Regions from separate parts of the Shewanella bicestrii genome, predicted to be linked through region 2. Evidence: riboswitches for the same ligand, from Rfam matches in the RefSeq annotation. Region 2 holds a riboswitch; the other holds the start of a gene.
What was found. A riboswitch is a leader RNA that binds a small molecule or an ion and turns the genes downstream of it on or off. The one in region 2 is predicted to bind thiamine pyrophosphate.

Region 1 (5,562 bases), 600 kb from region 2:
TCGCCCATCACAGTCACACACAGCCAACCCATCACTAAATAGAGCACTAGGCTCATTTTTTTAAAGCGATGAATAAACAAAGTTTTAAATAAAATTCCACCAATAGCCAAAGACCAAATCGCCGTGAGGATAACGGTGGAAAGCTGTCCTTGCAGGCTGATTAACATCAGCGGGGTATAAGTGCCTGCAATCAAGCAGTAGATGGCACAATGATCGGCAATCTTGAGTTTATGTTTCCAGCCTATATGTGTCACGCTGTGATACAGGGTAGAACTTAAAAACAACAGGATGAGGCTTGTGCCATAAATAATAACACCTGTGAGCTGAATATTGGTGAGGTGGTCGACGCCTTTGAGGATCATAAACACTAAGCCAACCACACCCGCGATTACCCCTAGACCATGGCTGATGCTATTGGCTATCTCTTCACTAAGACTATACCCACTGATATTCAATGGTTTTTCATGACTCATTTGCGGCTCTATCAAACTCTGGCTTGGCATGCTGTTGATCCACTCGATGGTGATAATGGCTGAGTCTATCAGTTGGTAAATTGGAAAGCCATAATTAGCTTACACGTGTAAGCTAATTTATTTTAGGGTTAACACTATCAACTGAGACTTAGGCGAGCTCTTATCTAGTTGTACAACATTATGGTGCCTATTTACGACCGATTAATGTCAACGCCTTGGAACTTTGTGCGGTGCGCTTTCTCTAATCCCCCGTAGTAATCATGGATTTGTTAAGTACTTTGTCCATAAAGTACTAAGGGATGGATTTTGCCTGTTCGTTCGACTATTACCCCAGAAGATGATCTCAGTTTTGTTGCGCACCGCCGCGTGACAAACGACGAGACTGTCGCATTTTCCGCTATGCCTTTTTGTGCTACCTCTTTTAGCGCCCATGCAGAGCCTTTGGGCTGTGCAATAAACCTTAATTTGAGTGAGGCTAACCAAAGAGAGAGCGATAGCGCATTCCACCCCAATTCAGGCTTCAGTTGGCGAGAGTGGTCGCATTATTTCAATCTTAAGCTATTGCTTTGGGTCATCTTGGGTCATGGTTTACTGCTGTTGTTATTAATTTTTTTATGGCGAACCCAGTCGGAGCAGTTAGGGCTGTCGTTTAGCGAATCTTCAGCCAATGCACGAACTGAAACCAAAGCGTTAAAGGCATATTTTATTTATGCGCCGCCAACGCAAACCGCTCCTGCGGATTCGGCTCAAGATAGCTCAGTGGAAGAGTCTGCGGTTTCTCGCGAGCCGATAACTTCAGCACCTAATACGGTAAAGCCGATGCCAAAACCCACTGAGCAGATTACAAAACCTCCTGAAGTCAGTGCCCAATTATCAAAAGTAAAAGCATCAGAAGTAACAGAATCAACAGCACCAGTACCAAGCACATCAGTGCCGAACACATCAGTGCCGAACACATCAGTGCCGAACACATCAGCGCCTAACGCCTCAACACCTAACGCTTCAACACAAAGCCAAACCCAGAAGAGTGCAAAAGAGGTTGTTAAACCTAAAAAGGCAGAAATCCAATCACGCTCGGCACAAGCGGTAAGTACAGAGCAGTCAGCGGCAAGTGGGCAAAGCGGCGGGGCGGCTGGTAGCGTGGGATTATTTACCCAGCGCTATTTTGAGCGCCAGCGTGAGCAAGCCTTGGATGATTTAGTGTTAGAACAAGCAAATCATTACAGCAAACGGTCGAATTTGTCTGAAATGAGCCCTGAGATGGAGGTGCTGATTGTGCCCAATGCCGACGATTTTAGCGGCCCCACCAGTTTAGATTTAGAACTGGATCCCAATCGAATTGTCCGTAAAGGGGATACCTGCTATCGGGTCGTCAAAGTAGGCACTCAAATTAATCCCTATGCCGAGAATTTAGGTTTCCCCTTTGATTGCAGTGGCAAGAAAATGAACCAAGAAATTGACGATGCCATTAAGGCGCAGCTCGATAAAATGATGGTAAAGCGGCCCAAAGGATAAATAATAGTCATGATAAATTTTCACTAAAAATAGTTTTAATCAGCGATTTTAAAACGAATAAAAATTAAAAGCGTTTAAATACATTGTGTTATTCGTTCTTTATTTTTGATTTATAATTTAATTTTTATCCTAAAATTACGCTTGTTTGTTTGCTGCGCTTCTGCCTATACTTTTGCCCATCTTGTCGGAGTGCCTCTTGGCTGAGACCGTTTATTCGGGATCCGTTGAACCTGATCAGGTTAAAACCTGCGAAGGAAACAAGCATAATAACATCCATTAAATCGTATCAGCGGCCACCTTTTCGCCCTGTATTAACTCATCGATTTAGTCGTTATTGAGTCCGTAAATCCGCTTTGGGTTTGCACGGCTCAGCTTCAACACTCAAGTCTCCAGACAAGCAACCCCATTTTTATTTGTTAAAGTGAGATTGCTTATGTCCAGTTTAGAATCGTCCTCAGAATCGATTGCCGTTAATGCCCAAGGGCAAACGAGTCGCCGTGCGGCGCGCGCCCAGGCGCAAGCCTTTATCGATACCCTTAAACCATTACAACACCCTAATTCGCAAAAGTTATATCTGCAGGGAAGTCGCGAGGATCTCCGTGTAGGGATGCGGCAAATTCTGCAAACCGATACGCGAATTGGCGGCACTGCTACCGCGCCTATAGTCGAGAAAAATCCTCCCATTCCTGTGTATGACTGCGCCGGTCCTTATTCCGATCCGGCTGCGCAAATTAACGTGCGCCAAGGCTTAGCCAAACTCAGATTACCCTGGATTATCGAGCGCCAAGATACCGAAGTGCTCGATTGTGCAACCTCAGATTTTACCCAGCAACGCCTCAAGGATGATGGGCTCGATCATCTGCGTTTCGAAGCCGGCTCAAGTGCGATTGTTCGTCCTCGCCGTGCCTTACCGGGTAAACGCGTGAGCCAATTACACTATGCCCGCCAAGGGATTATTACCCCCGAAATGGAGTATGTGGCGATTCGGGAAAATATGGCGCTCGCCGAGGTGCAGGACGAAATCTTAAACCGCCGTGGCCAAGGTGAATCCTTCGGCGCTGTGATTGGTAAACCGATTACCCCAGAGTTTGTCCGCGATGAAATTGCCCGTGGCCGCGCGATTATTCCGTTAAATATCAATCATCCAGAAGCCGAGCCTATGATTATTGGTCGTAACTTTCTAGTGAAAGTGAATGCCAATATCGGTAACTCGGCGGTCACGTCCTCCATCGAGGAGGAAGTCGAAAAGCTAGTCTGGTCAACCCGTTGGGGCGCAGACACTGTGATGGACTTGTCCACTGGGCGCTATATCCATGAAACCCGCGAATGGATCATCCGTAACTCGCCAGTGCCGATTGGCACAGTGCCGATTTATCAAGCATTGGAAAAAGTAAATGGTGTTGCTGAACACCTGACCTGGGAAGTATTTCGCGATACCTTGATTGAGCAAGCGGAGCAGGGCGTCGATTACTTTACCATCCACGCGGGCGTGTTATTGCGCTATGTGCCCATGACCGCCAAACGGGTGACTGGGATTGTGTCCCGCGGCGGCTCTATCATGGCCAAATGGTGCTTGAGCCACCATCAAGAAAACTTCCTCTATACCCATTTCCGAGAGATTTGCGAGCTGTGCGTGGCCTACGATGTGTCGCTGTCATTAGGCGATGGTATGCGTCCAGGCTCGATTGCCGATGCCAATGATGAGGCACAGTTTGCCGAGCTTGAGACCTTAGGCGAGCTGGTCAAAATCGCTTGGGAATACGATGTGCAGACCATTATCGAAGGGCCTGGACATATCCCGATGCAACTTATCAAAGAGAATATGGATAAGCAGCTTATCCACTGTGCCGAGGCGCCGTTTTATACCCTAGGTCCACAAATTACTGATATTGCGCCGGGTTACGATCATTTCACCTCAGGGATAGGCGCGGCGATGATCGCGTGGTATGGCTGCGCCATGCTCTGCTATGTGACGCCGAAGGAGCACTTAGGTTTGCCCAATAAGCAGGATGTCAAACAAGGGCTGATTGCCTACAAGATTGCTGCCCATGCCGCCGATATTGCAAAAGGTCACCCGGGCGCGCAGATCCGCGACAATGCATTATCCAAGGCGCGCTTTGAATTCCGTTGGGAAGATCAATATAACCTGGGACTCGACCCTGATACCGCCCGAGCCTATCACGATGAATCCCTGCCACAGGAATCGGCCAAGGTTGCGCATTTTTGCTCTATGTGTGGCCCTAAGTTCTGCTCGATGAAGATCACCCAAGATGTGCGCGAGTATGCGGCAAGTTTAACGGCGGGTACGTTGTCAGTGGCTTCGTCAAGCCAGAATGTTGAGAGCGCTGAAGCGCTTGCATCGATAAACCCTGCTCAACAAGGGCAATCTGGCAACGAAGCAATCCAGCAGATCAGAGTCAAAACCCAAGATGAATTAGCGGCGGCCATGGCGCAAAAATCGGCCGAGTTTGCGGCCTCGGGCGCCAAACTGTATCTGCCGCTGGCCGATGCTAATACAGCCAATACAGCCAAAGAATCGGCCAAGCAGCAGGATGGGACAGAGCTCCAACCAATAGCACAGGTTGCGGAGGTTTGATAATGACCCCAGCTAAACATATTAGCCTGGTGGCGCCAAAACCTATCGTCTGGACCATTGCCGGTTCAGACAGCGGTGGCGGCGCGGGGATCCAAGCCGACTTAGCCACCATCAAGGATTTGGGCGGCCATGGATGCAGCGTGATCACCACGCTAACGGCCCAAAGTTCGGTGGCGGTGGCGTTAGTTGAGCCCGTGAGTGAGGCAATGTTACTCACACAGCTCTCGACCCTGTTAGCCGATCTACCGCCTCAGGCGATTAAGATTGGTTTACTCGCAAATCAGCAGCAAGTGCACTTAGTTGCCGATTGGTTGGCTGGTTTTAAAACCCAATTTCCGCTCGTCCCTGTTATTCTCGACCCTGTGATGGTTGCAAGCTGTGGAGACGAACTCGGCGATAAGAGCACGGCGAGCAGACCTCTGGATTTTGCTCCCTTTAAAGGCTTGATTAGCCTGATAACGCCGAATGTGCAGGAGTTGGCAAGGCTTACTGTCGCCACAGACAAACTAGCGTCAGCAATTCACACAAAAGCAGAATTTGCCGCTGCGGCAATGCAACTCTCAGCGCAATTAGCGTGCAGTGTATTAGCCAAGGGCGGCGATATTGATTTTGCGACTCAGACAAGTGCTGGCATTAACACCAGTGATCTCTTAAGCGAACAAAAAAGCGATATCACAAGTCATCGCATCGCCGCAGATAATCAGCGTTTGGCGGAAGATCTGCTGATTTGTCATCAGGTTACTGGCTGCTCACCGCTCGACGCGAATGGCGGTTTTTGGCTGAGCAGTGCGCGGATAAACACGCGCCATAACCACGGCAGTGGTTGTACTTTGTCTTCGGCCATCGCCTCGGTATTAGCCTTTGGCTTTGTATTGCAGGATGCGGTTGTGGTAGCAAAAGCCTATGTCAATCAAGGCTTAACTTATGCACAGGGGATTGGCCAAGGCCCAGGGCCACTGGCGCGTACCGCTTGGCCGC
Region 2 (5,562 bases):
CCGTTATCGCCTGTGGCTTTAAGATCGATAATATTCTTGGCAAAATCCCGCACCATATAACTGCCGGGAAGCCACGCGGGCAGGCTAAAAACTTGCTTAGGGTGAGGCTTTTGTACCGTCATGGTGACGGCGAACAAGTGCGCCTTGGGATCGACGGGAATGATGTGATAGTGGAGCATAATTTATCCTGTAAAACCGATGCGTTTTAATGGGCGTCATGCTGCCAAAAATGCGCACAACAGGCAAATGAAACGCAAAATATCTGGAGACACAAAGCGTTGAATTGCTAGTATACTATCCCAATTAACCCAAGGAGGACTCCCCATGGCCGAAGAAACCATTTTCAGCAAAATTATCCGCCGCGAAATTCCCGCCGACATTCTGTACCAAGACGAGCTGGTGACCGCATTTAGAGACATCTCACCAAAGGCGCCAACCCATATTCTGATTGTGCCGAATCATTTGATCCCAACTGCAAATGATATGAAAGCCTCGGATGAACCTGCACTCGGCCGGATGATGACAGTGGCGGCCAAATTGGCGGCAGAGGCGGGGATTGCCAAAGAGGGTTATCGTTTGATCATGAACTGCAACAAACATGGCGGACAGGAAGTGTACCATATCCATATTCATCTCGTTGGCGGAGAGCCATTGGGACCCATGCTGAGCCAAGGTCAATGAAGGTAAATCCTGATTTTTTTCCGCTGACTCAAATGGCGCAGCGATTTGTCGATCAGCTCGCCCAGTGCCGTCGCTTAGGGTTAACCGTGCTCGAAGCCAGTGAGCACCATGTATTGATTGAGTTGCCCTATAGCACTGAGTTAATTGGTTATCCCGATACGGGCGTTATCCACGGCGGGGTGATCACTACCCTGATGGACACGGCCTGTGGCAGTGCGGTGGTGAGTGCGATTTTTCAAAAATATCAATCCTTAGAGATTTCGCCCACCCTCGACTTACGGGTCGATTATATGAAGCCCGCGCAGCCCCATAAGCCAGTTTATGGCTTCGCCGAGTGCTATAAGTTGTCATCTAATATCGCCTTTACCCGCGCCATCGCCTATCAGGACAGTATTGATGATCCTATCGCCCATGCGGTGGGCTCTTTTATGCGGATCAGCCCCGAAATGGTGGGCGATGCCTTTAGACAAGCCTTGATGGGAGAAGCCGTGCCGCCCTTAGGAGAGACAGATGAACTCAAATAAGCCGACCGAGCAGAAAACCCTCGATGTGCAGGGAATTGTAAAACGCGCCACCGAGCTGAACGACTTTGGTCATCTACTCGAACATGTGCCCTATGCTAAGTTTATTGGCATGAAGGTCGAGCGCTTTGGCGATGAGCTGATTTTCAAACTCCCCGCCAAGGATGACAATATCGGTAATCCCATCCTGCCCGCGATTCATGGTGGGGTAATTGCTGGTTTTATGGAAATGTCAGCCATAGTGCAATTAATGGTGTTTATGCAAACGGCAAAAGTGCCAAAAGTAGTTGATTTCTCGATTGATTACCTGCGTGCAGGCCTGCATAAAGACAGCTTTGCAGAATGCCGTATCACCCGTCAGGGGCGACGGGTCGCCAACGTGAATATCAATTGTTGGCAAACCAATCGTAAGCAGTTGATCGCTACCGCAAGGGCGCACTTTTTAATCGATTAATCGCGAGGGTGGGGCAAGATGAGCACGTTAAGCATAAGTTCAGCTGGCGTCGCGTAGTGTCATTGCCCATCAGTTGTTCGGCACCTAGGTTTTTGTGAGTGAGGGAAAACAAAATGAAAGCAATTTACAGTGGAGTAATCTTGGCTGCAGCACTGACTCTCGGCGCCTGCACCAATACGGCGGGCATTTCGGTGAACTCACTGGGAGAAACCCGCGTCGATAACAACAGCTTTGCCCGTGATATCAGTGTTGAAGGGGTTGAAGCGCGCCGCGTTGGCGATCTGATCCAAGGTTCGGCCTTGATCGTCAGCAAGTCCTCAAGCGATATGCGAGTGCAATATAAGTTTACTTGGTACGACGCCAGCGGCTTTACCATCGAAGATGAAGCCACCAGTTGGAAATCGGTGAAATTACACGGTAAACAACAGCTACAAGTGTCGGCCGTAGCCCCAAATGCGCAAGTGGCGAAATTCGATGTTTATGTGCGCGAGACTTATTCAAACTAATGTTTTGCGAGTGTTAGTGTGAGTGTGGGCTAAAGAATACAGCGGTATTTCGTTACGCCAACTCCCAGTCGATATTGATTAAACGGCCATTAAGCCAAAAAATGCCAGCAATGCTGGCATTTTTCATTTCAAAGTGTCTTTCTTTCCTGCTTGTCATGTATACTTAGCGCCGCCAAGGGGTGTTTGCCAACAAAGTGGCAGACTGAGATGTCATCAGACGAACCCTTAGAACCTGATCCGGCTAATACCGGCGTAGGAATGGGCCAATCAACAGCACACTTCTGAATCGCTTATTCGTTGCCGGATCTCAAACATGTATTTGAGGTCCTATGTCTAACAAAAAGTCTACCAAGAGTTCCACCTTCTCCTTATCCTTAACGCGTGCGCCATTAGCGCTGGCCATTTCGGCGGCGTTAAGCACGGCCGCATGGGCGCAAACCGATGCTATCGATAAACCTGAGCCTAGCAATGATATGGAAATCATGGTGGTGACTGCAGATTTTCGCAGTGCCAGCTTAGAGAAAATGCCATCGAGTATCACCGTTATCGATGCCCAGCAAATTCAAGATGAAAGTGCCCAGCACTTTGAAGACGTGATGAATTCCATCGCCAACTTTAACTGGTCGGGTGGCAGCTCACGTCCTAAGTATTTCCAGATCCGCGGTGTGGGTGAACAGGAACAATATCAAGGCGCGCCTAACTCATCTGTAGGTTATATCATTGATGATATTGATTTATCTGGTATCGGCATGGTGTCGAGCATGTACGATCTGCAGCAGGTCGAAGTGTTACGCGGCCCGCAGGGTACCCGCTATGGCGCCAATGCGTTAGCGGGCTTGATTTACCTTAAGAGCAATGATCCGACGGATGTGTTTGAACATGGCGCCGAGGTCTCTTTAGGCAATGACGATTTGCAAACCTTTAGCGGTTTTAGCTCAGGGCCGTTAACCGATTCGGGTAAATTGTTGTACCGCGTGTCGCTGCAGCAACATCAACAAAACGGTTATCGCGATAATCTCTATTTAAATAAAGAAGATACCAATGGTCGTGATGAATTTACTGGCCGCGCTAAATTACGCTGGTATGCCACCGATAATCTGCAACTCGATTTAACTCTGCTGCATGCTGATTTTGACAACGGCTACGATGCCTGGAGTTTAACCAACGATCCTAAACATACTATTTCGGATCAGCCGGGTGTCGATAGCCAGCGCACCACGGGCGCAGGATTTAAAGCAACTTACTCGGGCGCTGAGTCGTTTGAGTTAACCTCGCTGACTTCATTTGCCAATACCGATCACCATTATAGTTACGATGGCGATTGGGCTAACCCTGAATATTGGGCCTCCAAGCAATGTGAGGATGAGGGCAATCTCGCCCCTTGTCAGTACGATTACTTCTGGGACAAAACCGGTCAGCGTAAGACCTTATCCCAAGAGTTCCGCTTAAGCTCGACCGACCAAGGCCGTATTTTTGCCGGTTCAACCGACTGGTTACTTGGGGTTTATGCGATGAACCTTAAAGAAGATAACCAACTGTATTCTGAATATAATACTTGGCCCGATGAGGTATTAGATTCCGAATATGAAGCAACTAATTACGCCGTATTTGGTCAGCTGGATACGGATTTAGGTGCCGATTATGCCTTGTCTGTGGGGCTGCGTGTTGAGCGTCGCAATAGCCACTACTCAGACACTAACAATGACAATTTTGACCCGAGCGAAACCATGTGGGGCGGCCACATTGCGCTGAGCAAAGTACTGAATGAATCCCATAATGTGTACGCCCGTGTGGCGCGCGGTTACAAGGCGGGCGGTTTTAACATGACTTTGCCAGTCGAACTCAATGATAAAAAAGAGTTTGATACCGAAACCCTATACAACTACGAAATCGGTCTTAAATCCCATTGGTTTGAAGGGCTTATCGATACGAATCTGGCGCTGTTCTATATGGACAGACAGGATCAGCAAGTGGCCGCATCCCAGCAAGATCCTAACAAGCCACAACGCTTTATCCTCTACACTGAAAATGCGGGTAGCTCACACAACTACGGTGCCGAGTTGGACGCCACTTGGTATGCCACCGATAATCTCCAGTTTTACTCAAGCCTAGGTTGGTTAGAAACGGCGTACGGCGATTACCAGTATCAAGATAAATACGGTAGCGATGTGGATTTAACGGGCCGCGATTTGGCCCATTCACCACACTTAACCTACAGCTTAGGCGGCACCTATCGTGCGAACTCGGGTTGGTTTGCCAACGTCAACATGAGTGGTAAGAGTGAGTTTTACTACTCAGACAGCAACGACTCGCGCTCTGAGCCATACACCATTGTGAATGCGCGTTTAGGTTATGAGGCGAGTGCTTGGTCGGCGTATTTATGGGGCCGCAACCTGTTCGATGAAGAATATGGTGTGCGTGGTTTCTATTTTGGCAATGAGCCGGATAACGGCTGGGCGGAAAAGCAATATATCCGCTATGGCGACCCACGCCAAATTGGGGTCACATTAAACGTTAAGTTTATGTAATCCCTTGAGAATGATACATCAGATGTCAGGCTGTGCTCGCTTATTGCGTCACAGCCTGACGATTGCATTATTAGCATTTGACCTAAGGAGTGAAGATGAAACTCACCGCCGAAATTAGCATGTATCCCTTTAATGAAAATTATCTCGATCCGATCAAATGGTTTATCCATCGCTTGGATAGTTACCCCACAATTCAACGTGTTACCAATGCCATGGCGACGCAAGTGTGTGGCGACTATCAAGACGTGATGGCCATGCTCGCGACCGAGATGCAAGCCGCCCATGAAAAATGGGGCAAAGCGGTGTTTGTATGTAAGTTTATTGGTGGTGAGCTGAATTTAGCCCATAGCGAGTAACGCCCTGAGTTAACTTGAACGCTAAAGCGAAGTGGTTCAAGCAAGCGATATAGAGTGAGAGTAAGGCAATGACAGAATTATGGTTAACGCTGGTCAATAGTGTTAATGCGGCCCTAGGGGAAGTTCATGTGATGACCGCATGGGAAGCCTTAGCCGTGGTATTGGCCATGGCTTATTTGTTACTGGCCATGAAGGCAAGCGTTTGGTGCTGGGCAGCGGCATTTACCAGCACGGCCATTTACACTGTCTTATTTTGGAAAGTCGCACTGCTGATGGAGTCGGTGCTGAATATCTATTACATGGCCATGGCACTCTATGGTTACTGGCTCTGGACCCAAGGCGGCGACAAACATCAAGGGGTGAAAGTGACTACTTGGCCGCTGAAAACCCATTTAAAGCTGATTGTCGCGACTGGTATTGTCTCCCTTGGTGTTGGGCATGGGATGGCAACCTTTACCCAGGCTTCCTTTCCTTACCTCGATGCGGCGACCACTTGTTTTGCGGTGATGACGACCT

Region 1: it holds a riboswitch for thiamine pyrophosphate, as region 2 does, so the genes downstream of both, thiC (phosphomethylpyrimidine synthase ThiC) here and CF168_RS08410 (TonB-dependent receptor) in region 2, are expected to answer to the same signal.

What each region holds. Positions count from the first base shown of each region.
Region 1 covers NZ_CP022358.1:2,517,735-2,523,296, reverse strand. Annotated here, with positions in the region: gene trhA (PAQR family membrane homeostasis protein TrhA) at 1-503, opposite strand, end outside; gene CF168_RS11025 (hypothetical protein) at 780-1,988, shown strand; TPP riboswitch at 2,164-2,262, shown strand; gene thiC (phosphomethylpyrimidine synthase ThiC) at 2,422-4,584, shown strand; gene thiE (thiamine phosphate synthase) at 4,587-5,562, shown strand, end outside.
Region 2 covers NZ_CP022358.1:1,916,797-1,922,358, forward strand. Annotated here, with positions in the region: gene CF168_RS08385 (M61 family metallopeptidase) at 1-179, opposite strand, end outside; gene hinT (purine nucleoside phosphoramidase) at 325-681, shown strand; gene CF168_RS08395 (PaaI family thioesterase) at 678-1,205, shown strand; gene CF168_RS08400 (PaaI family thioesterase) at 1,192-1,656, shown strand; gene CF168_RS08405 (YcfL family protein) at 1,770-2,162, shown strand; TPP riboswitch at 2,328-2,438, shown strand; gene CF168_RS08410 (TonB-dependent receptor) at 2,492-4,690, shown strand; gene CF168_RS08415 (YkoF family thiamine/hydroxymethylpyrimidine-binding protein) at 4,786-5,046, shown strand; gene pnuC (nicotinamide riboside transporter PnuC) at 5,115-5,562, shown strand, end outside.